Linked DNA regions of Marinobacterium aestuarii. The protein of the gene in region 2 interacts with the protein of the main gene of each other region in a pairwise test. Links are inferred from orthologs where the notes say so. Each region holds a gene or a part of one and is shown on either strand. Other genes may lie near its edges.

Region 1 (15,284 bases), 3.5 Mb from region 2 along the record:
ACGCAGAGCGGCCAGCTGATCAACCCAGCGAGAAATCGCCTCCTGATCAAGCCCGCGACCGTCATTGGTCAGCAGCGCGCTACCGATCTTTACGACCCAGCGCCCGCCCGTTTTCAGCCTGTTCCTACCCGTGGACACCCGTGAATCCTCTAACTAGTTACTAGCGAGCCCATTCGACATCAACGTCGAACTCGTCATCGTCGAAATCATCCCAGTCATCATCTTCACCCGAGCGCCGCGCCCGAATAGCCATACGCATCGCTTCGACACACTCACGCGCCTCGGCATCGATCTGCAGACGGGTATCACGCTCAACATCGAGCAAGTCCGGGTCCTGCTGAATTTCCAGCGCACGCCTATCAAGGAAGCCCTGAATATCCTGAACCAGAACCTGCACGCCCTCCTTGTTCAGCGCCGAGATGCGATACACAGGCCCTTCCCAGCCCAGCGCATCAACCACCGCCTGACAGCGCTCTTCCTGCTCTTCTTCAGGCACCAGATCCAGCTTGTTCAGCACCAGCCAGCGCGGCTGAGCTTCCAGCGTCGCGCTGAATTTTTTCAGCTCAGCCACCGCCACACAAGCCGACTGCGCAGAGCCCTGCTCATCCCAGGGCGCCATATCGACCAGATGCAGCAACAAGCGGTTGCGCGCCAGGTGACGCAGGAATCGAATACCCAGACCCGTGCCTTCTGCTGCTCCTTCGATAATGCCCGGAATATCGGCAATCACGAAGCTGCGATGACTTTCGGTACGCACCACACCCAGGTTCGGCACCAGAGTCGTGAAGGGATAGTTGGCCACTTTCGGCTTGGCGGAAGACACCGAGCGAATAAAGGTCGATTTGCCCGCATTCGGCAAGCCCAGCAGACCCACGTCCGCCAACACCTTGAGCTCCAGCTTCAGGTTACGCGCCTCGCCCGGAGATCCATTACTGGTCTGACGCGGCGCACGGTTAACTGAACTCTTGTAGCGAATGTTGCCAAGGCCATGAAAGCCCGCCTGGGCCACTTTTTCAATTTGCCCTTCAACCGTCAGATCCGCCAGCACTTCACCGGTATCCTGATCGACAACCGTGGTACCTACCGGCAGCTTCAGCACAAGGTCTTCACCCTTGGAGCCGGTACACTGACGCGTCATGCCATTCTGACCGTTCTGCGCCTTGTAGTGACGCGTAAAACGAAAGTCGATCAGCGTATTCAGGCTGCTATCCGCCTCAACAAATACCGAACCGCCATCACCACCGTCACCACCGTCGGGGCCGCCTCTGGCAACGTACTTCTCGCGCCGGAAACTCATGCAGCCGTTACCACCTTTACCGGCTTCCACCGAGATCAACGCTTCATCGACAAACTTCATTAAAACCTCCCCGACGGGTCAGGATCCTGCACTGAATATAGCGCGAACACTGCCCGAATAGCCTCACACACACGACACCACGCACAACCGCGAGCCTCAACAGGCCCGAGACCCGGCGCCGTCATGAATGACGCAACCGCCGCTTTGCACATGCAAATACAGTAAATCACAGCCCTATACGAAAAAAGCCCCGCACAGGCGGAGCTTTTTCGAACATCAAAGTGCGCTTCAGGCAGGTACGATACTGATGTACTTACGCTTCTTTTCGCCTTTGATTTCAAATTTTACTACGCCATCCGCTTTCGCGAACAGAGTGTGGTCCTTGCCCAGACCAACATTGGTGCCGGCATGGAACTTGGTGCCACGCTGACGAACCAGGATGTTACCTGCAGCAACAACCTGACCACCGTAGCGCTTCACACCAAGGCGTTTCGATTCTGAGTCGCGACCGTTACGAGTCGAGCCACCAGCTTTCTTATGAGCCATTTTCTATCTCCTGATCTGGGTTGCGTTAAGCACTGATGCCAGTGATCTTCACTTCAGTGAACGACTGACGGTGACCCTGACGCTTCATGTGGTGCTTACGACGCTTGAACTTCAGGATGGTCACTTTCTTGCCACGGCCGTGCTCAACAACTTCAGCAGTTACCTTGGCACCATCAACAACCGGCGCACCTATTTTGATGTCATCACCGGCGCCAACCAGCAGCACACGGTCAAATTCTACATTGGAACCCAGTTCTGCAGGCAGCTTCTCGAGCCGTACAGTCTGTCCTTCCTGAACGCGGTACTGCTTACCACCGCTAACGATTACTGCGTACATTTCTCTCTCCAGGTCATGCCCATCCGGCTACTGTTGAATAACAACCTACTTCTAAGGGCGGAACCCTATGATAGGGAGCAAATTTGGATGAGCTCAGGGCGGGGGATTCTATAGTAAAGACACCTCAAACTCAAGCCCGACGGCCGCGAATTATAGCGCCCGCCAGCAAAGCGTAACCTGGGGCCCCAAGGCCGGCGTCCGAGGCCATTAGACTGGCACTTTCTTGACACCCTTGCAGGCACCCCCTAGCATGCGCGCTTATCATTCGTACAGCCGACGACCCTCCCCACATGCAGCCACATCAGCTAAATCCGGCGATCGAGCCGCAGTTCGAAGCCGTTAATGACTACATTCTCAACCATCTGGGCTCCACGGTCCCGCTGGTCGAGAAGATTGGCCACTATATAGTTGAGAGTGGTGGCAAGCGCCTGCGTCCGCTGCTCGTATTACTGAGCGCCAACGCCTGTGGTTACCAGGGGCGGCAGCATATTCCCCTGGCGGCCATTGTCGAGTTCATTCATACGGCAACCCTGCTGCACGATGATGTGGTCGACAATTCGGATCTGCGCCGCGGCAAGGATACCGCCAACGCCCGCTGGGGCAATGCACCGAGCGTGCTGGTCGGCGACTTTCTTTACAGCCGCGCATTTCAGGTTATGGTCGAAATCGGCAATATGGACATCATGCACGTCATTTCCAATGCCACCAATGTGATTGCCGAAGGCGAAGTGCTGCAGCTGCTGAACTGCAAGAATCCGGATACCACCGAAGACGCCTACATGCAGGTTATTATCGGCAAGACCGCCACCCTGTTTGAGGCCGCGACCGAAACCGGCGCCATTCTCGCCCAGGCTTCGACCGCCGAACGCGATGCGCTGCGGCTTTACGGCCGCCACCTGGGAATCGCCTTTCAGCTGGTCGATGATCTGATGGATTACCTCTCCAGCGCCGAGGAAATGGGCAAGAATGTCGGCGACGATCTGGCCGAAGGCAAACCCACCCTGCCGCTGATCCAGGCCATGAAAGCCGGCACCGACGAAGAGCGCCAGCTGATTCGCCAGTGCATTCGCAAGGGCGGCCTGGACGACCTGCAGCCGATTCTGGATATAGTGCAGCGCACCGGCGCCATCGACTACACCCGTGCCGCCGCACAGCGTGCCGCCGCAAACGCCTGCGAAGCGCTTGCAGCACTGCCCGCCAGCTCTTTCAAGGATACCTTGACACAGCTGGCCGAGATCGCGGTCAACCGCACTCACTGACACCCAAGGCAGGACCCGAGCGCCTGAATCGCAGGGGTATCGGGCGTCCTGACAGCGCCACTGCCGGGTCTGATCGCGCCCACCACAGCGCCACCCAGGCAGAAACAAGCCCCAAACAGTGCTTCAGGGCGTCCGACCCGCTATAATCGGCGGATATTTTTAGCTGAAACCTATAAGACTTTCCCATATGACAAAAGCTTCTTCTTTCGATCGCAAAGACCTGCTGAGCTGCGGCCACGGCGAAATGTTCGGCCCGGGCAATGCCCAGCTGCCGATCGACAACATGCTGATGATGGACCGAGTCGTTAACATTTCCTCGGAAGGCGGCCTCTATGGCAAAGGCGAAATCATTGCCGAGCTCGACATCAATCCGGACCTCTGGTTCTTCCAGTGCCACTTCCCGGGCGACCCTGTCATGCCGGGCTGCCTGGGCCTGGATGCCATGTGGCAGCTGGTTGGATTCTTCCTCGGCTGGCGTGGCAACCAGGGCCGCGGCCGCGCGCTGGGCTCAGGTGAAGTAAAATTCACCGGTCAGATCCTGCCGAGCGCCAAAAAGGTGACCTACCACATTCACCTCAAGCGCGTGATCGAGCGCAAACTGGTCATGGGTATCGCTGACGGCTCCGTGTTTGTTGATGGCCGTGAAATCTACACCGCCAAGGACCTGCGCGTAGGCCTGTTCACCACCACCGACAACTTCTAGCAGGCGCCCGGGGCTACAGGCCACAGGCCTGAGCCCCGCCCAATCCCGATAAAACCTAATTCAGGTAGCCTTCAGAGGCGCTTTATCGGAGAATAGGCGGTCTGTATATCCGCAAAGAACATTACCTTAGTGAAACACAAGAGGCCTCACATGCGTCGTGTCGTTGTTACAGGTATGGGGATTGTGTCCTGTCTGGGCACCGACAAGGATTCCGTCCTCAGCGCCCTTCAAGAAGGACGTTCCGGTATCAAATTCCAGGAAGAATACAAGGAACTCGGCTTTCGCAGCCAGGTTGCCGGCAGTATCGACCTTGACCTTGAATCCCTGATCGACCGCAAACTGCTCCGATTCATGGGCAATGCCGCCGCCTACGCGTACCTGGCCATGGACCAGGCCGTGAAGGATTCCGGCCTGAGCGAAGATCAGGTCTCCAACGTACGTACCGGCCTTATCGCCGGCTCCGGTGGCGCTTCATCCGCCGATATCGTTGAAACCGCGGACATTCTGCGCACCAAGGGCGTCCGTCGCGTTGGTCCTTACCGTGTCACCCGCACCATGGGCAGCACTGTATCCGCCTGTCTGGCCACGCCCTTCAAGATCAAGGGCGTGAACTACTCCATTACCTCTGCCTGCGCCACCAGCGCACACTGCATCGGTAACGCCATGGAGCAGATCCAGCTGGGCAAACAGGACGTGGTCTTTGCCGGTGGCGGTGAAGAGCTGCACTGGTCCCTGAGCGTGATGTTTGATGCCATGGGCGCACTGTCCAGCAAATACAACGACACGCCGGAGAAAGCCTCCCGTGCCTACGACGCCAACCGTGACGGCTTCGTCATCTCAGGCGGCGCCGGCATGCTGGTACTCGAAGACCTCGAGCACGCCAAGGCGCGCGGCGCCAAGATCTACGCCGAACTGGTAGGCTATGGCGCAACCTCCGACGGCTACGACATGGTTGCACCGTCCGGCGAAGGCGCCCTGCGCTGCATGCAGCAGGCGATGGCTACGGTTGAGGGTCCAATTGACTACATCAATTCCCACGGCACCTCTACACCGGCCGGTGACATCCAGGAACTGAAGGCAATGAAGATGGCTTTCGGCGACAAAATGCCGACAGTCAGCTCCACCAAGTCGCTGACTGGTCACTCCCTGGGTGCTACAGGCGCACAGGAGGCGATCTACTGCCTGCTGATGCAGGAAAACAACTTCATCTGCGCCTCTGCCAATATCGACCAGCTCGACCCGGAAGCCGAAGGCCTGCCGATCGCCACCACGCGCATCGACAATGCCAACCTGGAACGCGTGATGTCCAACAGCTTCGGCTTTGGCGGCACCAACTCCACCCTGGTGTTCGAAAAGTACAAGGGCTGAGCTTAAGCCTGCGCACTGCCTGAATTGCCAGCCACGAAAAAGCCGCTTTTTAGCGGCTTTTTTGTGCTTTCACTATAGATACAGCAACTCAGGCACCGATCTCGCGCATTTCCTGCTCAATCCAGGCCACCGATTCGCGGTGCACGTCATCGACGCTGCGCTCCACCGTCGCCAGGGGCGCACCGATACGCACCTGCACTACCCCTGGAAACTTCACAAAGCTCTTGCCCGGCCAGTAGAGCCCCGCATTGTGCACTATGGGCACAACCGGCACCTGGCTGTCGACCGCGAGCATGGCGCCACCCTTGTTGAATCGCCCCATCTCACCCACCTTGACCCGGGTTCCCTGGGGAAATATCAGCACCGGCACCTGCTGCGACAGACGATCACGCCCCTGACTCAGCAGCTGCTTCAAGGCACCACGGCGCTGACTGCGATCCAGCGCAATGGGTTGCAGCATGGCGAGCGCCCAGCCGAAAAAGGGCAGCTTGAGCAGTTCCTGCTTCAATACCACCGACTGGGGGCGCACCAGCGTCTGAAAATACAGGGTTTCCCATTCGCTTTGGTGATTGGCCACCACCACATAGGCGCCGCTGCGGGGCAGATTTTCCAGCCCCGACACTTCAAAACGCACGCCGCAGCAAATGCGCAGCCAGATCATGTAAAAGTAATTCAGCACCGTAAACAGCTTGAAGCGGGGGCGGAACGGCAATGCCCAACCCACCAGCAGGCAAAACGCCGAATACAAAATGGTGACCGGATAAAAGCCGGCATAGAACAGGGTCGCACGCAGGTAATGCAGCGGTGTCGCTTTAGGCATTTTCAGCCTCCTGTAACCGGCGGGAAAAAGGCGACTTCATCGCCATCCGCCAGGGAGGTCGATACGCTGACCATTTCCTGATTAACTGCAACCAGCAGGTTCGGCGCCTTGAGCACTGCCTGCCAGCGCTCGCCACGCTCGGCCACCAGATAATCGATCAGCTGATCGACGCGACCGAGCGTCGCAGGACACTGCAGCTCCTCGGCATCCAAACCAAGCTGTTCCCGTACGCGGGCAAAATAAACCAACTGCAATTTCATCTTATTCCTCTACCTTCCAGTGCCCGCTCTTGCCACCTTTCTTTTCCATCACCCGCAGGCCCGAGATGATCATGCCGCGATCGACCGCCTTGCACATGTCATAGAGCGTAAGCGCCGCGACACTGGCGGCCGTGAGCGCCTCCATCTCCACCCCTGTCTGCCCGGACAGCTTGCAGGTAGCGGTAATTTCGATACGGTTATGTTCCGGCACCGGCACCAGATCCACCGCCACCTTGCTCAGCATCAGCGGGTGACACAGGGGTATCAGCTCCCAGGTCCGCTTGGCGGCCTGAATGCCCGCAATACGTGCCACCGCCAGTACATCGCCCTTTTTATGACCGCCACCCATAATCAGCTGCAGTGTTTGCGGCAGCATTTCTATATAGGCCTGCGCCACAGCTTCGCGGTAGGTTACATCCTTGTCGGATACATCCACCATATGGGCGTGCCCCTGGTCATCCAGGTGCGTAAGTTTGCTCATGGCGCCTCCAGGTTGCGCTTGTTGATCAGAGGGTTGGCATACATCTGTCGCATGATGTCCTGAGCACCGGGCTCCAGCTCATCCAGCCGCTGCTGGAAAGCCGCGCGCTGTTCGTCCGTGACCTCACTGGCAGCATCCGCCGCAATCAGGTTGGAGGAATGCAGCTGATAGTTGGCAATGATTTCACGGTCAATCAGGGCTGCCAGCGCCTCGGGGGACTCGAACTCCCCCTTGATGGGCTCACCAAAGGCGACATGCACATCCCCCTTGAGACCCGTGATGCCCTTGACGATACTGTCCAGATCTTCGTACTGCCCCTTGGCATAGCAGCCATCGCTGGCTCTGGCGTGCAGTTCCCGCGCCTTGGCGGCATCGCAGGGATCGTATTCGTAGGAAATGGACACCGGCACCAGATTCAGCCGGGTAATGGCCTCACCAAAAGAGCGCTGCTTGCGCTGGGACATGTAGAACATCTTCAGAATGGCAGGATCGGTGCGATCATTACCGTCCTTGGCACGCCCTTCCCGCTGCGCAATCCAGATGGAGGCGCCTTCACTAATGCTGTGATCGATATAGGCGGATAGCTGGTTCAGTGCCGTCATCATCTCGCGGCCACGGGCCGAGCGGTTGACGATAAAGCTCTTGTTGAGCCGCATCAGATCCGATACGTAGCCCTTGCGCAGCAGGTTGTCGCCAATGGCGATGCGCGCCGTATTCATGCCCGCCTTGTACAGCACCCAGTTAACGAACGCAGGATCCAGCGCTATATCGCGGTGATTGGAGATAAACAGGTAAGCCTCGTCCGGATCGAGCCGCTCCATGCCTGAACAGGTCATGCGCGTCGTACTGCGGACGATCATCTTTTCCATATATTTCGCCACGCGGGCCTGAAAATCACGAATCGTTTCCACATCGCCTATTTCACGCGCCAGCGCCATGCGCACCAGCGGGCGCAACAGCCAGCCAAAGGCTCCGGCCATGCGCGGAAACTGATAACGGGTCACAACCCGAATAAATTCTTCGTTATACAACAACCGGTTGAGCACCTCTGCCACTTCGGTGTCGCGGTACGGACGGATCTCTTTAAACGGATCCTGCAGCGCGGTATTGTCGTCGCTCATGGTGCTCTCTAATTATCGTGATTGGGTTCAGCTGGGCGCTATTTTACCCGCTGAGAGGGGCTTTTGCAGCGCCCTCAACCCAGCAGTTCCGAGAACGGAATAAAGCCCACCAGATCACCTTCGGCAACCCGGGTATTCGGTGACACAACCACCAGCCCCTGTGCCCAGCTGGCAGAAGACAGCACACCGGAGCTCTGGTTCGAAAATGGGCAGGCGCGCCCGCCCTCCAGCCGCGAACGCAGATACTCCTGACGACCACCCGGGCGAGGCCGCGCAAAGCCCGCCGGCACCTGCAGCATCAGCGGCGGCTCGACAAGTGCCCCCTGCAGGCGCAGCAGATAGGGCCTGGCCAGCAGACAAAACGTCACCAGCGCTGACGCAGGATTTCCCGGCAAGCCGAAAAAGGGCACCTGCCCCACCCGGCCATACGCCAGTGGTTTGCCAGGCTTAATCTGCAGGCGCCACAGACGCAGCTCACCGAGGGACTCCACCGCCGCCTTGACATGATCTTCATCACCGACCGAAACCCCGCCGGTGCTGATAACGCAATCCGCCTGGCTCGCAGCCTTTGTCAGTGCCGCCCGGGTCGCTGCAGCACTATCGGCCACCAGACCCAGATCCAGCACCTGAATGCCGAGCTGCCGCAGCAGGCCCGTCAGCAGATAGCGATTGGAGTTGTAAATCTGCCCAGGCTTGAGTGCAGTACCAGGTTCTACCAGTTCGTCGCCGGTACACAGCAACGCCACCCGCAAGGGCCGCGTGACCAACACTGTGGCAACACCGGTAGATGCCAGCACCCCCAGATCCGCTGGCTGCAGCCGCGTTCCCGCCGCGACCACCACGGCACCTGCGGCTATATCCTGGCCGCGCGGGCGTACATTGTCGCCAGCCTCTGGCTGCACGCTAAAATGCACCAGGCCATCCACAAGCTCGGCCTGCTCCTGCATCACCACAGTGTCGGCGCCTGGCGGAATTTCAGCACCGGTGAAGATACGCACTACCGTGCCAGGCTCCAGCGGTGCAGGCGCGGAACCTGCCGGAATGCGCTGACTGATACGCAGCCCCGCCTTCGCCGCATCGCCATGAAAGCAGGCATAACCATCCATGGCGCTGTTGGCCGCCGGCGGTACATCCACAGCCGCAATAACGTCCTCGGCCAGCACCCGCCCCACCGCATCCATCAATGACAGCCGTTCGACGCCTGTAATGGGTTGAACATCTGCCAGCAGCGCCTCAATGGCCTCCTCTACCGGTATCAGCCCAGGCTTTGCGTCAGGCGTAGCATCAGAGCCCTGCATGCCTTATACCTGTTCCTGTGCGTGACGCATCAGCATGTCGACGAAATTGCACGGACGATGCCGCTTGTCGAGCTGCTCGACAATAATGCGATCCCAGCCGGTACGACAGGCGCCGGTCGACCCCGGCAGGCAGAAAATCAGCGTACCATTGGCCAGACCCGCTACTGCGCGGGACTGGATGGTCGAGGTGCCGATTTCCTCAAATGACAGGCTGCGAAACAGCTCGCCAAAACCCTCGATCTGCTTGTCAAACAGCGGCTGCAGCGCTTCAGGCGTCGAGTCGCGGTGTGAAAAACCGGTACCGCCGGTGCTCAGCACCACATGGATGCTGGGGTCTGCAATCCAGGCGGACACCTGGGCCCGCAGCTGATAGACATCATCCTTGACGATGGTCCGCGCCTGCAGCTTATGCCCGACCGCCTCCAGCCGATCCACCAGCGTCTGTCCCGAGGTATCCGTCTCCAGCGTGCGGGTATCGGATACGGTCAGCACAGCAATGTTAAGTGCAACAAAATCTGCGTCGTCGCTGCAACGTCCCATAAAAATCTCCTGAAAATTGTTGAAACTGAATCTCTGTCAGCAGGCGCCCGGGCTGGCCAGGCGCGCCCTTGTGCGCAACAATGGCGCCCGTGCTACATAAAGCCCGACGCTGCGCGCCCAACACTTTGATACACAAAAAATTATTCCTGTATCAACCCAGAGCCACCCATAAGGAAAGAGCCTCACTGCCATGTACATGATCCTGAAACACCTGCACCTGGCTGCAGTCACCCTGAGCATTTCACTGTTTCTGCTGCGCGGCTACTGGATGCTGATCGGTTCAGGCTGGCAGAACAGGCGCCTGATGCGCGTTATACCGCACCTGGTGGATACCGTCCTGCTGCTCAGCGCCACGGGCCTGGCCCTGACGCTGCAGCAATATCCATTTGTGAATGACTGGCTCAGCGCCAAGCTGCTCGCCCTGGTGGCCTACATAGTGCTCGGCATCATCGCCCTTAAGCGCGGCCGGAGCAAGACCAGCCGCACCCTGGCCTTTGGTGCCGCACTGGTCACCTTTGGCTATATCGCCTGGGTTGCGGTCACGCGAGATCCGACGCCCTGGCATTAATACCAGGGCAGGCAGGGTTCTGGAGCAGAATCAGAAACGCTCGTACAGCTGGCGCACCAGGGCAACCAGTTCGCCACGCCAGGGACGCTGACGAATGCCGAAGGTACTGAGAAGCTTGGTGCATTTGAGCACCGAGCTGGCGGGACGCTCAGCCTCGGTGGGGAAATTTATACTGGCAACCGGCATCAGCCGCTCCACCTTGAGCGCCTCGTACTGGCTCGCCGTGGCGATGATGGCTTCACTGAAGGCGTAGCGGGTGGTGATCTCGGCGCCACAGTAATGGTAAGTGCCCCAGGCGTCGGCACCGCACTTGAGCTGTTTGACGATCGCCAGCACCACGCGGGCAACATCGGCCGCCGCCGTCGGGCAGCCACGGCGATCATCCACCGAGACCAGTTCCGCCTCGGTGCGCGCCTGTTCCAGCGTGCGAATCAGGAAGTTGTGTCCACTGCCACTGAAGACCCAGCTCACCCGCAGAATGATGTGCCTCGCATGGGCGCGACGCAGTAATTCCTCACCCTGCCACTTGCTTTCGCCGTAGACGCCCAGCGGGCGCACGGCATCGTTTTCACGGTATCCGCTGGCGTAGTGGCCATCGAAAACATAATCCGTGGAAAGGTGGATGAGGGGAATATCCAGCTCGGCGCAGGCGATTGCCAGCTGCTGCACCGCCTCGGCATTGAGACGCATGCAGTGCTCGCGCTGCTTTTGCGCAGCGTCGGCCCGGTTAAAGGCGGCACAATTGATAACATAGTCAGGCTGATGCTGTTCGAGCTGCTGACGGACCTTCGCCGTGTCCGTGATATCCAGCTGCCTGCGTGCCAGGCCGATCACATCAAAAAAGACATCCGCGCCCGCCTGGCCAACCAGCTCACGCCCGACCTGACCATTAGCTCCCGTTATCAGAATACGTGCCGGCCGACTGAAGTAATCACTGGCCATAATGCGATGTACAAACCTCCACTGGGAGCAGCAAATTCAGAAATACGCGAATGCGATGAAAGAATTTCACCTTACCACAGAACCCTGTCCGACAATACAGCCGCAGCGCTGTACTTTAAGCCCCTGTCCTGCCCCGATCAGGCGCCGCGCCAGCGGCCGCAACCCGGGTAACAGAAGGCCCCGCGGCGACTAATACCCCTTCCGTCCCCCACAGTTGCAGCCATGCAGCTAAGCTGCATTTAAAGGCTGAATGCCTTATATTATTTTCTGACTTCTGAGTCAGTTTTTGTTGACTTCAAAGTCAGATTTAATCTAAAGTCGGTCCATAGGCTAATAATTAAACACACAGCAGGAGGTTTTCCTTGATCAGGTTCTTACTCAATCAGGAACTGCGGACAGAGAACGATCTCGACCCGAACGTCACGGTCCTCAATTATCTGCGGGAAAATCTCGGCAAGACCGGCACCAAGGAAGGCTGCGCTTCGGGTGACTGCGGCGCCTGCACCGTCGTCGTCGGCGAGCTGGTGAACGACCGTATTCGCTACCGCACCCTCAATTCCTGCCTGACCTTCGTGTCTGCACTGGATGGCAAACAGCTCATCACCGTGGAAGGCCTCAAGCACCAGGGACAGATGCACAGCGTGCAGCAGGCCATGGTCGACTGCCACGGCTCACAGTGCGGCTTCTGCACCCCAGGCTTTGTCATGTCCTTGTTTGCGCTGCAAAAAAACAGCCCGCAGGCCGACAAGAGCGCCGCCGAAGAAGCCCTGGCCGGCAACCTCTGTCGCTGCACCGGCTACCGCCCGATTCTGGACGCCGCCGCCAGCAGCTGCACCGCCGCACCCCAGGATCAGTTTGATCAGCAACACGAGCAGACGCTATCCCGGCTGCGCGCCATTCAGCCAGATACCACCAGCACGCTGAACAGTGCCGGTCGGCAGAGCTTTTCGCCGCTTACCGTGGCGGATCTGGCCCAGCTGTACCAGGACAACCCGCAGGCCCGCCTGCTGGCCGGCGGCACCGACCTGGCACTGGAAGTCACCCAGATGCACCGCACCTTGCCGGTCATGATTTATGTCGGCAATGTGGCCGAACTGAAACAGGTCGAGACGTTTGATGATCGCATCGAGATCGGCGCCGCCGTGCCACTGACCGATTGCTACGACGTTCTGACCCACGAATATCCGGATTTCGGTGCCATGCTGCATCGTTTCGCATCACTGCAAATCCGTAACCAGGGTACCCTTGGCGGGAATATCGGTAATGCCTCACCGATCGGCGATTCGCCACCCGCCCTTCTTACACTAGACGCGCAGATCGTTCTGCGTCAGGGCAGCAGCACCCGCACCATTGCGCTGGCCGACTACTTCGTGGACTACCGCGTCACCGTGCGCCAGGAAGCGGAATTCATCGAGAAAATCATTGTGCCGCGGGCGCAGGGCCGTGACAGCTTCAGGGTCTACAAGATTTCCAAGCGCCTGGATGACGATATCTCCGCCGTATGCGGCGCCTTCGACCTGCGCATAAAGGACGGTCAGATCAGTGACGCCCGCATCGCCTTCGGCGGCATGGCCGCCATCCCAAAACGTGCCAGCCGCTGCGAACAGGCGCTGATCGGCAAGCCCTGGAATCAGGCCACCATTGAAGCGGCCGCCAAGGCCCTGGGTGAAGATTTCACCCCCCTCAGCGATTTTCGCGCCAGCAAGGAATACCGCGCGCTCACGGCCGCCAACCTGCTGCGTAAATACTTTCTGGAACTCAGCACACCGGAACTGGCTACACGGGTGACCGATTATGTCTAACCACAACAAGATCAGCAGAACTCAGGACGAAATGATGGCGCTGGTGCGCCAGGACCTGCACACCGGCGTCGGCCGCAAGATCCCCCATGAAAGCGCAGCCAAGCATGTCAGCGGCGAAGCGGTCTATATCGATGACCGGCTGGAGTTCCCCAACCAGCTGCACATCTACGCCCGCCTCAGTGACAGGCCCCATGCGCGCATCCTCAGCATCGATACCAGCCCCTGCTACCAGATGCCGGGCGTACGCATCGCCATTACCAGCAAGGACGTACCGGGTCAGCTCGACATAGGTGCCGTGGCGCCGGGTGATCCGCTGCTGGCCGATGGCAAGGTGGAATATGTCGGCCAACCGGTGATCGCCGTTGCCGCCGACAGCCTGGAGAATGCCCGTCGCGCCGCCATGGCCGCAGTCATCGAATACGAAGACCTTGAAGCCGTGCTCTGCGTGGAAGATGCGCTGAAGAAGAAACACTTTGTGCTCGACAGCCACCAGCACAAGCGCGGCGACTCCGCCCGTGCCCTGGCTGCGGCACCCCACCGTCTGCAGGGCAAGCTGCATATCGGTGGTCAGGAACATTTCTACCTCGAAACCCAGATCTCGTCGGTCATTCCCACCGAAGACGACGGCATGATCGTCTACACCTCCAGCCAGAACCCCACCGAAGTGCAGAAACTGGTGGCCGAGGTGCTTGACGTACCCATGCACAAAATCGTCATCGACATGCGACGCATGGGCGGTGGTTTTGGCGGCAAGGAAACCCAGGCCGCAGGCCCTGCCTGCCTCTGCGCCGTGGTCGCTCGCCTCACCGGCCAGCCCACCAAAATGCGTCTGCCCCGGGTCGACGACATGCTGATGACCGGCAAGCGCCATCCATTCTATGTCGAGTACGATGTCGGTTATGACGACAAGGGGCGACTGCACGGCATCGACCTGGTACTGGCGGGTAACTGCGGTTATTCACCGGACCTGTCGGGCTCCATCGTCGACCGCGCCATGTTCCATTCCGACAACGCCTATTACCTGGGCGATGCCACGGTCACCGGGCACCGCTGCAAGACCAACACCGCCTCCAATACCGCCTATCGCGGTTTCGGCGGCCCCCAGGGCATGGTCGCCATCGAATACATCATGGATGACATCGCCCGCACCCTGGGCAAGGATCCGCTGGAGGTGCGCAAGCACAACTACTACGGCAAGACCGAGCGCAACATCACGCACTACTACCAGACCGTCGAGGACAACATGCTCGACGAGATGACCGCCGAGCTCGAGGCCAGCAGTGAATACCAGCAGCGTCGTGAAGCCATTACCGCTTTCAACGCTGGCAGCACAATCCTGAAAAAGGGCATTGCCCTGACACCGGTGAAGTTTGGCATTTCCTTTACCGCCACCTTCCTTAATCAGGCAGGCGCTCTGGTGCATGTCTATACCGATGGCAGCATCCACCTCAACCACGGCGGTACCGAGATGGGCCAGGGCCTGAACACCAAGGTTGCGCAGATCGTGGCCGAGGAATTCCAGGTCGAAGTCGAGCGCATCCAGATCACCGCGACCAACACCGACAAGGTGCCCAACACCTCGCCGACGGCGGCCTCCAGCGGTACGGACCTCAACGGCAAGGCGGCGCAAAATGCCGCCCGCACCATCCGTGGCCGACTCGTCAGCTTCGCAGCCGCGCACTTCAAGGTATCCGAGGAGGATATCGAGTTCCGCAACAGCCACGTGCGCATCCGCGACAAGGTGATGCCGTTCGACGAGCTGATCCAGCTGGCCTATTTCAACCAGATCTCGCTCTCCAGTACCGGCTTTTACCGTACACCCAAGATCTACTACGACCGTGACAAGGCCGCCGGCCGGCCCTTCTACTACTACGCCTATGGCGCGGCCTGCTCCGAGGTGCTGCTCGACACCCTGACCGGCGAATACCGCATGCTGCGCACC
Region 2 (15,261 bases):
TTCGAAGCCATGTGGCTTGAGGGCGGCAGCGCCGACGAGATCATCGAAGCCAAGGGCCTGAAACAGGTCACCGACAGCGGCGCCATTGAAGGTATCGTTGACCAGGTGATCGCCAGCAGCGACAAGCAGGTGGAGCAGTACAGAGCGGCCGAACCTGACAAGCGCGGCAAGATGCTGGGCTTCTTTATGGGCCAGGTAATGAAAGCCAGCGGCGGCAAGGCCAACCCCGGCGCCGTGACCGGCATTCTGAAGCAGAAACTCGACGCGCTGTGCGACTAGGGCCTGCAGGGCCCGGGCATTGCCACCGCAGTGCCCGGGCCTGAGCCCTCAACTCAATGAGCCGCATTCAAAGCTTTAACGCCGTATCCCGACCCGACGCCCGGCTACTGATTCTCGGATCAGTCCCGGGCGTCGCCTCGCTGGTACAACAGCAATACTATGCCCATCCGCGCAATGCCTTCTGGCCCATCATGGCCGAGCTGCTCGGCTTTGACGCCGACCTGCCCTACAGCACGCGCCTGCAAAGGCTACAGTATCACCGCATCGCGCTCTGGGATGTCGTGCACCGCTGTCAGCGCCCAGGGAGTCTGGATCAGAATATTGCGAAGGATTCCGTTGAGGCGAACGACTTTGCGACCTTCTTCGGGCAGCACTCGCAGCTCAGGGGCATCTGTTTCAATGGCGAGGCCGCCGAAACACTGTTCAAGCGCCATGTTATTCGGGGCGGCATTTCAATGCCCAGCGGAATTAAGCTGGCTCGGCTACCCTCGACAAGCCCGGCCAATGCCGGACTTAGACCTGCACAAAAACTCGAGCAGTGGCGCCGGGTGATCAACGATCTGCGCGCAACGAGCGACGCTCGATAAACACCAGGCACGCGGTAACGCATCAGACCCGCAGGGTGGGTGAAGCCATGCCGCCTTATGATGCCTGTCGATTGCCACAAGATAGGGGCAGAGTGCACCCCATCACATAGAGACGCCGGAAAAATCAGGCCTTTTTCAGGTAGGCCGCCACCAGCACGATCTGCACACCATTGACCTTGCCCTCGATATGCTTGGGGTTCGAGGTCAGGCGGATATCACGCACCGCCGTGCCGCGCTTGGCGGTAAAGCCCGCGCCCTTCACGTCCAGATCCTTGATCAGGGTGACAGAGTCACCTTCCTGCAAACGGCTGCCGTTACTGTCCAGGGTCGGCTCGCTGTCGTCATCTTCTTCAACGATGGCCGCCTGGGCCCAGCCCTCGAGCTCGGGGTCCAGATAGAGCATGTCCAGCAGGTCCTGCGCCCAGGGTTCAACAGACAGGCGCTTGAGCTGACGCCAGACCAGCACCTGGACAGCCGGCACCTGGCTCCACATGCTATCGCCCAGGCAGCGCCAATGATGCAGGTCCTGCGGATTATCGACCTGCTCGCTGCAGGTGGCGCAGAGCAGCGCCTGGTTATCCACACCGGCCGGGGCCAGGGAAACGTCACAGGCCGCCAGGTTCTGCGCACTGCCGCACAGCTCGCATTTAGCGCCACTGCGCTCCAAAAGTTGCCGCTCAATAGTCATGTATTTTGTCCGGGTATATAAATTTGCGGCGCACTATAACACGGGAAAACGGAGCGCGGCATACCGGACTCAGGCGCTGTCACGCGCCTGCAGCCGAAAGCCCAGATCCACCACCGTCTGCTGCAGCACCTCGCCGGCGAGACGACGCATCAGCATCTGGGCGGCGGTTTTACCGATATCGTACAGCGGCGTCTGAATTGAGGTAAGAGAGGGGTTGATGCAAGCCGAGCCTTCAAGATCATTGAAGCCTGCGATCGCCAGTTGCTGCGGCACGCGAATCTGCCGGCGCTGACACTCGTAAATGGCACCGTAGGCCAGGTCATCGTTGCAGCAGAAAACCGCATCCAGATCGGGGTTCGCCAGCAACAGGTCCGCCAGCAACTGGCCACCAAGGCGCACCGTAGAAGGCTCTGCGGTGGTCAGGACACGCTTGACGTCAGCCAATCCCGCCTCGGCCAGCACATCGATAAAACCCTGGATGCGCCGCTGGGAGCGATAATCCATCTGGGCGCCGAGCACGCCGATGCGCCTGTAACCGCGCTCCAGCATGTAGCGCGCCATGGCACCACCAGCCTCGCTGTGGGAGATACCCACACTCATGTCCAGCGGCGCCGAGGTGCCGACTTCCATGATCTGCACCAGCGGAATGGCGGCGGCCTCCAGCTGGCGTCGCGTGCTATCGGCCATGTCCAGCCCGGTGACTATCATGCCATCGGGGTGATGGGTCAGAAACTTGGAAATCAGGCTGGATTCCTGCTGCACCGAGTAATAGGTATTACCCATCAGCATCTCGTAGCCCGCCGGTGCACAGACATCGTAGATGCCGCGGATGACATTGTTGAACACGGCGTTAGACACCGATGGAATCACCACGGCGATGGTGTGGCTGCGACTGCCCGCCAGGGATCGTGCCGCACGGTTGGGGATGTAGCCCAGTGCATCAATGGCCTGCTCTACCCGCTCACGCACCTGTTCCGACACACGCTGCGGCTCGTTCAGCGCCCGCGAGACCGTCATTGCGCTGACGCCCGACATGCGCGCCACATCGCTCAGGGTTACCCGCCCCTTGCTGCGACTGCCCGGCTGACTTTGCCTGGTCGTCATTGTTACCGCTCCAGCACCCTAGAAGGCGCCATTCTAGCAGTATTTATGCAGCGCTAATACGGGCCTATGTTAGCGCTAAAATATTATTTGACGCACTTTAGCCGCTGGTATAGTCTTATACAACTCGCTAGGTTCCGCATTGGTGCGGTTTTTTTAGACCCACCAGTGTTAGCGCTAAACTCATTTTTACACTATGAAAACAAGAATATGAATCTAGTCATTATGGGCGTGTGCGGCTGCGGCAAAAGTACCATCGGCAAACTATTAGCGGATGAACTGGGTGCGCGTTTTATCGAAGGCGACAGCTTTCACCCGGTGGAAAACGTGCAGCGCATGTCCGCCGGCATCCCGCTGACCGACGCCGACCGCCAGCCCTGGCTCGAGCGCCTGCGCGATGAGCTCAGCGCCGCCCATGCTCAGGGCAGCCAGGCCGTGCTGTCGTGCTCGGCACTGAAGAAAGACTACCGCCAGACCCTGGCCAGCAGCGGCCCGCTGACCTTTGTCTACCTGCAGGCTGAGCGCGCTGAGATCGAGCGGCGCATGTCACTGCGCCAGAATCATTTTATGGTGGCCACCCTGGTGACCAGCCAGTTCGAAACGCTGCAGGAGCCCGGCACCGACGAAGCCTGTGTTCGCGTCTCCGTGCTGCAGAGCGTGCCTCAAATCGTGCAGGAAATTCTCGCAAAATTACCCCGATAACACCCCCGAGCCCGCCATCGACTAACCTTCTCAGGGTCGATGGACGGACTTGTAATCTAAAAACCACTGATAGGTGAAGCATGAAAATAACAACACCCCTGCTAACGTCTTCCAAGCGCCTGCTGACCGGCGCCATTATCAGCGCCGGCCTGCTGCTGGGCAGCGCCCAGGCGGCTGAGTTCAACTGGACCTTCCAGACCTCGGAAAACACCGGTGAGCCGCAGTTTGAAATCAAGAAAAAGTGGGCCGATAACGTCAAGACCATGTCCAGTGGGCGTATCGAGATCGAAATCCTGCCGGTCAATGCCGTGGTCCAGGCCAACCAGACACTGGATGCCGTAAGCTCCGGCATTCTGCAGGGCCACCTGACAGACCCGAGCTACTTCTCGGGCCGTGACCCCGCCTTTGGCATGCTCGGCAACCTGGTGGGCGCCTGGGGTGATCCGCTGGAATTCCTCGAATACATGAAATACAACGGCGGCGAAGAGATCTACAACGAGCTGGTTGAGCCCTACGGCGTGCACCTGATCGGTGCGGCCGCCACCGGGCTTGAAGCCTTCGTCTCCAAGAAGCCCATCCGTACCGTGGCCGACATGAAGGGCCTGAAACTGCGCGCACCTGAGGGCATGGTCTACAACATCTTCGAGAAAGCCGGCGCTACACCGGTGAACCTGCCGGGCTCCGAGGTCTATACCGCGCTGGAGAAAGGCGTTATCGATGCGGCTGACTACACCGTCTTCTCCACCAACCACGACCAGGGCCTGCACAGCTTCGCCAAGTACCCCAACTACCCGGGCTTCCATTCCCTGCCCATGGTGTCGGTATCGCTGAACAAGGATATCTGGGACGGTCTGCCGGCGGACCTGAAAGCCATTCTGGAAACCTCGGTTGATTCCATGGCCTACGAAATGGTCGCCACCCTGAAAGCCCGTGATCTTGTTGCCGTGAAGCAGGCCCGTGAAGACGCCTCCATCACCGTGATCGACATGGCGCCGGAAGAACGCGCGAAGTTTCGCAACATCGCCAAGGAAGAGTGGAAAGTCTGGGCGACAAAAAGCGAGCTTAACCAGAAGATCTACGACTCCGTGGTCGGCTTTCTGTCTGACCGCAACCTGATGTAATCCGGCGGGCTACAAGGAGGCTGCCCGATACTGCTTGCCGTAGCGAGACGGCTCGATTTTTTGCGCTGTTTTAAAGTGAATAGTGGTTCTATTCAACGCGAAACAGCGCAGAAAACAGCCCCTCTCTTTATTAAAGAGTCAGGTGGCTCGCTGTCGGTGGGTATTGTCGGACAACCTCCTTGACCCGCTTCGTTTTCAATCCGAATGACGGGCTGCCCTGCAGCCCGTGCGGAGGCTTCATGTCTACCCTTTCCAACACCCCAACACCCGCCGAAGACAGCCCGATCCACGACTCCATGGTCGGTGGCGAGCGCAATGGCCTGGACCGGATCATTTCCCGCTTTGGCGCCGCCGCCGCCTGGCTGGTTTTTCTGGCCATGGGCATCAGCGTGTTTGAAGTCATCATGCGCTATGTCTTCGATTCGCCCACATCCTGGGTACACGAAAGCGTGGTCTTTCTGGTCGCCGTGAGCTTTGCCCTGGGGGGCCCTGCAACCCTGGCCAAGAACAGGCATATTCGCGTGCGCGTGCTGTACGACAGCGTCAAGCCGGAGTTTCGTATCTGGTTCGACCGTTTCAATGATCTGGTGACCCTGGGCTTCTGCGTCGCCATGTCCTATGCGGCCTTCAACATGTTCTGGCGCGCCTCTCACAACCCGCTGGGTGAGTGGCAGCTCGAACGTTCAGGCACATCCTGGAATCCACCCATGCCCGCCCTCACCAAGGGCATCATCCTGTTTGCCTTAGGCCTGATGATGCTGCAGGCGCTGTTGCACCTGATCCAGTCGTGCCAGCGTGCACAAGGCACCGAGGAGTCCCGTTAATGGATATCGCCAACGCTACCTTTTTGATGGTCGGGCTGATTTTCGCCCTGCTGGTCACCGGCCTGCCGCTGGCCTTTATTACCGGCCTGATTGCCATGGCCTTTACCTTTGGCTGGTTCGGCAGCAACGCCCTGCCGCTGGTCACCAGCCGGGTGTACGGTTTCGTTACCGAGTATTCCCTAGTGGCGGTACCCATGTTTGTACTGATGGCATCCCTGCTGGATCGCTCCGGCATCGCCAAGGACCTGTTCAATGCCATGCGCATGTTTGCCGGTCGTCTGCCCGGTGGCGTGGCGGTACAGACCATTGTTGTAGCCTTTTTTCTGGCGGCACTGTCCGGCATTATCGGCGGTGAAATTGTACTTCTCGGCATTCTTGCCCTGCCGCAGATGCTGCGCCTGGGCTATGACAAGCATCTGTCCATCGGTGTGGTCTGCGCCGGCGGCGCGCTCGGCACCATGATGCCGCCCTCCATCGTACTGATCATCTACGGCATGATCGCCAGCGTATCGATTGCCGACCTCTTCACCGCCGCCATTACACCGGCGGTTATCCTGATGGCCTCCTATATCGCCTATGTGCTGGTGCGCTGTATCCGCAATCCCGCCATGGGGCCGCCGCTGCGCCCGGAAGACCACAACACCGGCTTTGACAGCAAGCGTCAGGCGTTAAAGGCGATTATTGTACCGGGGATGATTGCAGGCATGGTGCTGGGCACCATTTACGGCGGTATCGCCTCGGTGACTGAAGCCGCCGCCATGGGTGTATTCGGCGTGCTGCTGGCCATAGTGCTGCGCGGCGAATTTTCCCTCAAGGTGATGCACATCAGCCTGGGGCAAACGATGATCACCTGCGGCATGATTATCTGGATCGGCATAGGTGCCGCAGCCCTGGTGGGGGTCTACAACCTGATGGGGGGTAATCGCTTCGTGTCCGGCATGATTAACGGACTGGATGTGGCACCGATCGTCATCATTCTGGTGATGATGGCCATACTGCTGGTGCTGGGGCTCTTCCTCGACTGGATCGGCATCGCCATGCTGGCCCTGCCGATCTTCGTACCCATCGTGGTGCAGCTGGGCTTTGACCCGGTGTGGTTCGGCATCCTGTTCGCCGTGAACATGCAGGTTTCCTTCCTGTCACCGCCGTTCGGGCCGGCCGCGTTTTACCTCAAGGGCGTAGCCCCGCCGGAGGTCAGCCTCAAGGATATCTTTATCGCCGTACTGCCCTTTATCGCGCTGCAACTCTGTGTACTTGCGCTATTGCTGGCCTGGCCACAAACCGCGCTCTGGATGCTTAACTGAGGCCTGCGATGAAAATAACTGCGCTTAAAACCTGGCAGGTGCCACCGCGCTGGCTCTTCCTGAAAATTGAAACCGATGCCGGCGTCTATGGCTGGGGCGAACCAGTGGTTGAAGGCCGGGCGACTACTGTAGAAGCCGCCGTGCATGAACTGTCCGACTACCTCATCGGCCAGGATCCGCACCGCATCGAACACCTGTGGAACATGCTCTACCGTGGTGGTTTCTATCGCGGTGGCCCGGTACTGATGAGCGCTATCGCCGGCATCGATCAGGCCCTGTGGGACTTAAAGGGGCGGGATTTGGGGGTGCCTGTGCACCAGCTGCTCGGAGGCGCCTGCCGTGACAAGATGCGCGTCTACGCCTGGACCGGAGGCGACCGCCCTCAGGATGTCGCCGCCGGCGCCCGAGCCCTGGTGGATCAGGGCTTCACGGCATTCAAAATGAATGGTAGCGCCGAAATGGCTATCGTCGACAGCCACAGCAAAATTGACCAGGCCGTGGCCCGAGTGGCCGAGGCACGCGCCGAAGTGGGCCCGGATGTGGGAATCGCCATCGATTTTCACGGCCGGGTACACCGCCCCATGGCCAAGGCACTGCTGCGCGAACTGGAGCAGTACCATCCGATGTTCGTCGAGGAACCGGTACTGCCGGAACATTTGCCGGCGCTCAAGCACATCGCCGGTAATCTCGGCTATCCACTGGCCACAGGAGAACGGCTGCATACCCGCTACCAGTTCAGGGACCTGCTGGCCGAGGGCATGATCGACATCATCCAGCCGGACCTGAGCCATTGCGGCGGCATCAGCGAAGGCCTGAAGATCGCGACCCTTGCCAGCGCACATGATGTTGCCCTGGCACCCCACTGCCCCCTCGGCCCCCTGACACTGGCCGCCTCACTGCAACTGGATGCGGTCTGTCACAATGCCTTCATTCAGGAACAGAGCATGGGGATCCATTACAACAAGGGCAACGATGTGCTCGACTATCTGGTCGACAAGTCAGCCCTGAAAATAGAGAACGGCTTCATTGCCATACCGGATGGCCCCGGGCTGGGTGTAGAGATCGATGAAGCCTATGTCGAGGAGCGCGCCAAGGTGGGTCATCGCTGGCGCAACCCCGTCTGGACCCACGAGGATGGCAGCATCGCCGAGTGGTAACATGACGCCGCTGAGGCTACGCCCGTAGCCTCAGCTATCAGCCCCCTCCAGCAACGCCTGCGCTGCCGCCAGAGCGTCCAGCGTATTGATGTTCATAAACTCGACCGGGTCGTCACAGCGACACTCGACGTAGCCTTCCTGCTCCAGCCAGCCCCGTACCGCCCGCCGGCCTGTGGTCCGGAACAAATTTAGCGATGCGGCCTTCGCCACCGGCACTATCAGATGCAGCGTCTGCAAATAGTCACCATCGTGCACCACTACGATCTGATCGGGCGCCGCCTGACTGTGCGCGATCATCTGCCTGAAGCTTGCCAGTGACACCAGCGGCGTATCACAGGGCGTGATCAACAGATGACTGCAGCTCAGCTCCTGCAGCGCCCGACTGATACCGCTGAGGGGGCCAAGGCTATCGCCCTCGTCCAGCAGCAGACCATCGGCAACAGCCGTATAGTCCGCCGCCTGATCCTCACGACAGCTGATCCAGACATGCTCGGTACAGTCTCGCAGCCGCGTCCCAAGATGGTCGATCATCGGCCGTCCCGCCAGACTGAGCAGCCCCTTGTCACTCCCCCCCATTCGCCGGCCTTCACCACCGGCCAGAATCAGCGCATCCAGCTTCACGCCCAACCCCTGTCATCAGATAAGAAAACGCCAAGCAGCGCAGATTCGCGACCATATACCAGCTGCCGACATGACTCAAGCCACTGCTGATGACTCCTGCGTCCAAACGGCTGATTTAGGTACCCTGCACCGGATGACCGAACAGGCGCTGGCGTACCCTTTTTAGCTGACGGGCTTCGTAAGCGGAGTGCGTGGCATCGCCACTGAACGACGACTCCCAGGCATTGCAGTCCAGCAGCTGGATTTCATAGGGATAGATGCTGCGTCGGCCATCCGGCAACTTCACGATAAGCCGCTCGACAAACTTGAACATGCGAAAGGCGCGGTCACTGAAGGGATTATCACCGGACAGCTCCGCCAGTGGCAGCATGGCGCCCGCGGGCTGCTCAAGAACAAAGGGCGGCGCACTGACGCCGTAGAGCCGGTGTATTTCATCGAGTTCGGCAAGGGAGTTACGGCTGCGCTCAGGCAGCTGATTGGCAAACATGATGATATTGCGACTGCGCAGAAACTTGATCAGCAGCACCGCCGAAAAGATATCGTGCGTCACCAGCCGCACACCCAGGCGGTCAAACACCTCCAGCGCCAGGTTGCCGGGTTTGTGCAGCAGCTTGGTCATAAAGCGCTCGAAGGGCTTTTCCTCCTTGATATGAAAATCCACCAGCGGAATCTTGCAGTTCTCATCGCCAATCCACTGCTGCCCCGCCTGCTCGAACAGAAAAGGCAGGAAACGCGCCCGCACACTTTGCAGGGCCGCCTGGTGCGCTTCGAGATCCGAACTGAAGAGCGCATGGGTGGCACAGTGCAGCACCTTGAGCAGAACACAGGGCCAGTTGGGCCATTCACCCGTCGGTGGCTTAGCCGCGGCGACCAGCAGATCCTCGATCGGCATGCTACGCCAGGGCTCAGGCACAGCCCCGAGCCACTGCCAGGGCAACACCACTTCATCCAGATAGCGAATGGCGCGCGCATGGATCTGCTCCATGGCGCGGCAGTCACCAGGGTCCGTGGTATCAAAGCCATAGGCCTGCAGGAAACGCGCGGCAGAGCGATCATCCGTCACCGGTAGTTGCTGCAGGTCCACCACTGAACGGCCGCCGATAAGGGTTTCAAGCGTAGACCAGGGAATATCAAGCTCCGCCGCACTGCTGAGTCGGGGCGCCAGGGCAGCCCCCTCTTCGCGTTTTGCCATCGAGTCAGTCCATTTACAGCCAGAGAGCCCACCATGCTGCTGATAACCAATGCTGTCAAGCGTGGCGCAACGCCTGCAATAGCAAACTTTACGTTAAGGTAAAGCTCACGTATAAATAGGTACATTCCCTTATTGCATACCCTTATCCCCCAAAAAACTGCGGAGCCCGCCATGGACCTGTCACTGACCGAAGAACAAAGCCTGATCCAGGACACGGCGCGCCGTTTTGCAGAGGCGGAGCTCGCACCCGTCGCCGCAGAGCTTGATCGCACGGCCAATCATGCACTGCTCAAACAGCACTGCGCCAAGCTCGCGGAACTCGGTTTCATGGGCCTGAACATCGACAGCCAGTACGGCGGCACCGAGGCCGGCGTGGTGGCCTTTAGCCTGGCCATTACCGAAATCGCCAGAGCCTGCGCTGCCACGGCCGTTACCATGTCGGTGACCAACATGGTGGCCGAAGTCATCCAGGCGGTGGGGAACAACGCACAGAAAGCCGCCTATCTGCCCAGGCTCTGCAGTGGCGAGTACCTCAGCGGCAGCTTCTGCCTGACCGAAGCCGGCGCAGGCTCAGACCCGGCCTCGATGCGAACCCGCGCCGAGCCAACCGCCGATGGCTGGCGCATCAGTGGCACCAAGCAGTGGATTACCAGCGCAGCATTTGCCGGTGTTTTTGTGGTCTGGGCCGTCACCGACCCTGCCGCCGCCAAGGGTAAGGGCATCAGCTGCTTTCTGGTGGAAGCGAACAGGCCCGGCATCAGCGTAGGCCCGGCCGAACACAAGATGGGACAGTGCGGATCAGCTACCAACGAAGTGCATTTTGACAACGTAGAAATCCCCCAGGGCGCACTTCTGGGCAAGCTCAACGATGGCTTTCGCATTGCGGTATCGGAACTTGCAGGCGGCCGTATCGGCGTCGGCTCGCTGGCGCTGGGCATTGGCCTGGCGGCGATGGACTACGCCACCCGCTACGCTACCGAGCGCAAGCAGTTCGGCCAAGCTATCGCCGATTTTCAGGGGTTGCAGTGGATTATTGCCGATCGCGCCACCGAGCTTGAAGCGGCGCGCCTGCTATTGATGAGCGCAGCCGATCGCAAGGAGAAGGGACAAAGCTTCGCCAGGGAAGCCTCCATGGCCAAGCTGTTCGCCAGCGAGAAAGCCAACCAGGCCTGCTACAGCGCGCTGCAGCTGCTCGGCGGTTACGGCTACATGTGCGAATACCCGCTGGAGCGCATGACACGGGATGCGCGCATCACCAGCATTTACGAGGGCACCAGCGAAGTACAGCGCATCGTCATCGCCCGGGACATACTGCGCCAGTACGTAACATAAGCGCCGAGCCTAAACGCCGCCTGCCGCAATCAGGGGGCCGGCCTGGCCTGAACATCACGGGGCAGCTCGCCGAACAGGCGCTTGAACTCGCGGCTGAACTGGGACGGGCTGCTATAGCCCACCCGGTAGGAGGTATCACTGGCCTGGTTGCCGCCCAGCAGCATGGCGCGAGCGCGGTGCAGGCGCAGATTCTTGACGAACTGCATCGGCGACATCGAGGTGACCTGCTTGAAATGCTCGTGCAGTGACGAGGCACTCATGCCGGCAAAGCGCGAAATGCTGTCGATATCCAGCGACTCATGGAAATGTGCCTCGATAAAATGCACCACCGGGGCAATGCGGTTGGCGCCTGCGTGACTGGTCACACAGTTGCGCAGCAGATAACCGTAGGGGCCCTTGAGCACCTCATAGTAAATCTGCCGCTGCAGCACAGGGCCCAGCACCTGACGGTCCACCGGGTCAGCGAGCGTGCCGAGCAGCTGCACCAGGCTCTGCTGCAACCGCTCGGTCACTACAGTGGCACTGATAATCGGCGCTGCGGCGCCCCCCGATGGCAAGCTTCCCAGCGCTTCCATTTCCTGCAGTAACTGACCCACAAGGTCCCGGTCCACCGCCAGGCTCAGGCCCAGATAGGGCCTGTCTTCAGTGGCATCGACCACCTGCACATCCACCGGCAGCGTCAGGGAACTGATCAGATAATTATGCTGATCATAACTGCAGGTATGCTCACCGTAAAAAATCCGTTTGCGCCCCTGGGCAATCACGCAAATCGATGGTTCATAGACCGCAGGCATGCGCGCCGAAACGCTACCGCTACGGTACAGCATCAGGCCATTCACCGCCGTGGGACAGGCACCATCGGCCTTGCCCTGAGCCGCAATGGCCTGCACCAACTCTGAATCCAACCCCATAGACCCCTCCAGCGCACCTGCTCCATAATGGCGATAATTATGCCCCGCGCCGGCAAAGGCGTGCCATGACTAAATAGCAGTTTTGGAGTTTTAGGCAAGTAGTTCGGATGATCACGCTATCAGCTGCGCAGTGATCGCGGCTAGATTATCCACTTAAGCCAGTTCAGGAGAATCCCATGCCCGTTACGATCCAGGTAAACGGTGTCAGCCATGCGCTGGACGCCACGCCCGACACCCCACTGCTCTGGGCCATCCGCGACCATGTGCGCCTGACCGGCACCAAATTCGGCTGCGGCATGGCCATGTGTGGCGCCTGCACCGTACATGTCGATGGTCAGCCAACGCGCTCCTGCGTCACCCCTATCTCGGCGGTGCAGGGCAAGGCAATCACGACCATAGAGGGTATCGAATCGGCAGTCGCACAGGCGATTCAGCAGGCCTGGACCGAGCTTGAAGTCCCCCAGTGCGGCTACTGCCAGTCGGGGCAGATCATGTCCGCCACCGCCCTGCTGGAAAAAAACCGCCAGCCCAGCGATGCCGACATAGACGCAGCCATGGCGGGCAATATCTGCCGCTGCGCCACCTATGTCCGCATCCGCAGTGCCATCAAGCAAGCCGCCGAACAGCTGGCATAAGGGGAATCCAGATGCGTAGAATCCGCTCCAACAAACATCAGGGCCTGGTTTCCAGCCGCCGCGACTTCCTGAAACTCATCACCACGGCAGGTGCAGGCCTGACGCTGGCCATGAACCTGCCCCTGGCGATGGCCGCCGAATCCACTGCCGCCGCTGGCGTCGACTTTGAGCCCAATGCCTTTGTTCGTATCGGCACCGATGGCCGCGTCACCGTACTGATGAAACACCTGGAAATGGGCCAGGGCACCTTCACCGGCCTGGCCACCCTGGTGGCCGAAGAGCTCGATGCCGACTGGTCTGCGCTCGTAGCAGAAGGCGCGCCGGCCGATGCCTCGCGTTACAACAATCTGCTCTTTGGCACCGTACAGGGCACCGGCGGCAGCACCGCCATGGCCAACTCCTTTATGCAGATGCGCACCGCCGGCGCCACCGCTCGAGCCATGCTGGTCGCCGCCGCCGCACAGCGCTGGAAAGTCCCCGCCAGCGAGATTCAGGTCAGCCAGGGCATCCTCAGCCATAGCGCCTCCGGCAAGAGCGCAGGCTTTGGCGAGCTGGCAGAACTCGCCGCGCAGCAACCCGTTCCAGATGTACAGTCGCTGCGCCTGAAGGACCCGGCGGACTTTGCCTATATAGGCCGGTCGCTGCCACGGCTGGACCGGGGCAAGACCGATGGCAGTGCACTGTTCACTCAGGACGTGCAACTGGAGGGCATGCTGACGGCCCTGGTCGCCCACCCGCCGCGCTTTGGCGCCAGTGTCAAACACTATGACGCCGCCAAGGCACTGGCATCGCCTGGTGTGGTGGACGTGGTGCAAATTCCCAGCGGCATCGCGGTGCTGGGACATGATTTCTGGAGTGCCAAGAAAGGCCGAGACCTGCTCAGCATTGACTGGGACGAAAGTGTCGCCTTTACCGGTAGCAGCGCAGACATGCTGCACAAATACCGCACCCTGGCCGACCAGCCAGGCGCCGTCGCCCGCGCCGATGGTGATGCAGTCACAGCCCTTGCAAGCGCCACCACAGTGGTGGAAGCCGTATTCGAAGTGCCCTATCTGGCCCACGCCGCCATGGAGCCCATGAATGCCGTGGCGCTGGTAAACGCTGCCGGCTGTGAAATCTGGAACGGCGAGCAGTTCCAGACCGTCGACCAGTCGGCCGTAGCCACCGTGCTGGGGCTCAAGCCCGAACAGGTGAAGATCAACATGCTGCTGGCCGGCGGCAGCTTCGGTCGCCGGGCCAATCCCCATTCCGACTACGTGATCGAGGCCGTCCTGATCGCCAACGCCAGGCAGGGCACGCCGGTCAAGCTCGTCTGGACCCGCGAAGATGACACCCGCGCCGGCTATTACCGCCCGATGTACGTACATAAAGTCCGCGCAGGCCTGGACGCCAGCGGCAACCCCGTTGCCTGGGAACAGCGCATCGTCGGCCAGTCCATCGGCACGGGCACCGCCTTCGAAGCCTTCATCGTCAAGGATGGTATCGACTCCACCTCGGTTGAAGGTGCCTCCAACCTGCCCTACCAGATCCCGAACCTGCAGGTGGAACTGCACAGCGTGGATAATCCGGTGCCGGTGCAATGGTGGCGTTCGGTGGGTCACACTCACACCGCCTTTTCCACCGAAATTATCGTCGATGAACTGGCTCGGGCCGCGAAGCAGGATCCGGTGGACTTTCGCCTCAAACTGCTGAGCCAGCACCCCCGTCACCATGCCGTACTGAAAATGGCCGCGGAAAAAGCCAACTGGGGCGCAGCATTGCCCGCAGGCTGGGGGCGTGGCGTGGCCGTACACGAATCCTTTAACAGCTTCGTCGCCCAGGTGGCCGAGGTTTCGGTACAGGAAAACGGCAGTTTCAAGGTGGAACGCGTCGTCTGCGCGGTGGACTGCGGCCTGGCCATCAACCCGGATATCATCCGCACCCAGATCGAAGGCGGTATCGGTTTTGGCCTGTCTGCGGCATTACTGAGTGAAATTACCCTAAAGGACGGGCGGGTAGCGCAATCCAACTTCCACGACTTCCAGGTACTGCGCATTAACCAGATGCCGGCCATCGAAGTGCATATCATGCCCTCGGCAGAAGCTCCCACGGGCGTGGGCGAACCCGGTACGCCACCCATAGCACCGGCCGTTGCCAACGCACTTAGTGCCGCCACAGGCCAGCGCTTCCAGCGCCTGCCGCTGAAGCTCAACAGCTAAGCGCCACCACCGGGGCGCCCCTGGGCGTGCCCGGTCACCCTTTCCTATGTGATGCACAATGTTTTATCAAGAATGAGCGCTGCTTATGGCAAATGACCTCTCCCACCTGCTGCAGCAATGGTACCCCCAGCGGGACAGTGCCAACTGGGTGCTGGGTACCGTTTACCAGACCGAGGGCCCCTGCTACCGCAAGCCCGGCGCCACCATGCTGTTCAACAGCCTTGGGCAGCAGTTTGGGCTGCTCAGCGGCGGCTGCCTGGAATCAGACATTCACCGCCATGCTCGTCAGGTCATGCACAGTCACAAGGCCATGACACTCTGCTACGACGGCAGCGACGAGGATGACCTGTCATACCAGCTGGGCATTGGCTGCGGCGGCACCGTACATATTTTGCTGCAACCCATTCTGGCGCAACAGCAGTACCTGCAGCTCGATGCCCTGCACCAGGCGCTCGGCAACCGCACAGGCGGCTATCTGTACCAGCGCATTCCCGATGCCGCCGGCCAGGTAGAAAACCGCTTTATTGCCACAGACGCGCCCAGCGAAACTATGACCTCGGCATCCCGCCTGATCATGGAAGCCGGGCAGCAGTGGCTGGTGACACAGAT

The links.
Region 1: the proteins of mobA (region 2) and A8C75_RS21120 interact in binary tests that used the Escherichia coli proteins (3 or more experiments, as listed by UniProt). The link is inferred for Marinobacterium aestuarii from one-to-one orthologs.

The regions. Positions count from the first base shown.
Region 1 is NZ_CP015839.1:4,811,910-4,827,193, forward strand. The notes cover bases 7,379-10,345. They hold A8C75_RS21120 (molybdopterin molybdotransferase MoeA), read right to left. Parts: upstream 9,491-10,345; coding sequence 8,267-9,490; downstream 7,379-8,266. Other genes in these bases: A8C75_RS21115 (1-acyl-sn-glycerol-3-phosphate acyltransferase), read right to left, coding at 7,379-8,192; moaB (molybdenum cofactor biosynthesis protein B), read right to left, coding at 9,494-10,030; A8C75_RS21130 (SirB2 family protein), read left to right, coding at 10,221-10,345. Outside these bases: proB (glutamate 5-kinase), read right to left, coding at 1-138; Obg family GTPase CgtA, read right to left, coding at 161-1,357; rpmA (50S ribosomal protein L27), read right to left, coding at 1,586-1,843; rplU (50S ribosomal protein L21), read right to left, coding at 1,869-2,180; ispB (octaprenyl diphosphate synthase), read left to right, coding at 2,471-3,439; fabA (bifunctional 3-hydroxydecanoyl-ACP dehydratase/trans-2-decenoyl-ACP isomerase), read left to right, coding at 3,627-4,142; fabB (beta-ketoacyl-ACP synthase I), read left to right, coding at 4,293-5,510; A8C75_RS21100 (lysophospholipid acyltransferase family protein), read right to left, coding at 5,599-6,330; moaD (molybdopterin converting factor subunit 1), read right to left, coding at 6,333-6,590; cyclic pyranopterin monophosphate synthase MoaC, read right to left, coding at 6,592-7,071; more of A8C75_RS21115, read right to left, coding at 7,068-7,378; more of A8C75_RS21130, read left to right, coding at 10,346-10,598; rfbD (dTDP-4-dehydrorhamnose reductase), read right to left, coding at 10,629-11,540; xdhA (xanthine dehydrogenase small subunit), read left to right, coding at 11,903-13,342; xdhB (xanthine dehydrogenase molybdopterin binding subunit), read left to right, coding at 13,335-15,284. UniProt on the Escherichia coli protein: Catalyzes the insertion of molybdate into adenylated molybdopterin with the concomitant release of AMP.
Region 2 is NZ_CP015839.1:1,280,031-1,295,291, reverse strand. Bases 6,590-9,533 are described here. They hold mobA (molybdenum cofactor guanylyltransferase), read right to left. Parts: upstream 8,385-9,533; coding sequence 7,794-8,384; downstream 6,590-7,793. Other genes in these bases: A8C75_RS05655 (TIGR04552 family protein), read right to left, coding at 8,500-9,533; dgoD (galactonate dehydratase), read left to right, coding at 6,615-7,763; A8C75_RS05670 (TRAP transporter large permease), read left to right, coding at 6,590-6,606. Also shown: Asp-tRNA(Asn)/Glu-tRNA(Gln) amidotransferase subunit GatB, read left to right, coding at 1-279; A8C75_RS05700 (DNA-deoxyinosine glycosylase), read left to right, coding at 336-866; A8C75_RS05695 (PhnA domain-containing protein), read right to left, coding at 991-1,554; HTH-type transcriptional regulator GntR, read right to left, coding at 1,624-2,658; A8C75_RS05685 (gluconokinase), read left to right, coding at 2,866-3,357; A8C75_RS05680 (TRAP transporter substrate-binding protein), read left to right, coding at 3,438-4,478; A8C75_RS05675 (TRAP transporter small permease subunit), read left to right, coding at 4,718-5,302; more of A8C75_RS05670, read left to right, coding at 5,302-6,589; more of A8C75_RS05655, read right to left, coding at 9,534-9,576; A8C75_RS05650 (acyl-CoA dehydrogenase family protein), read left to right, coding at 9,748-10,908; A8C75_RS05645 (AraC family transcriptional regulator), read right to left, coding at 10,938-11,819; A8C75_RS05640 ((2Fe-2S)-binding protein), read left to right, coding at 11,996-12,454; A8C75_RS05635 (xanthine dehydrogenase family protein molybdopterin-binding subunit), read left to right, coding at 12,466-14,652; A8C75_RS05630 (XdhC family protein), read left to right, coding at 14,738-15,261. UniProt on the Escherichia coli protein: Transfers a GMP moiety from GTP to Mo-molybdopterin (Mo-MPT) cofactor (Moco or molybdenum cofactor) to form Mo-molybdopterin guanine dinucleotide (Mo-MGD) cofactor.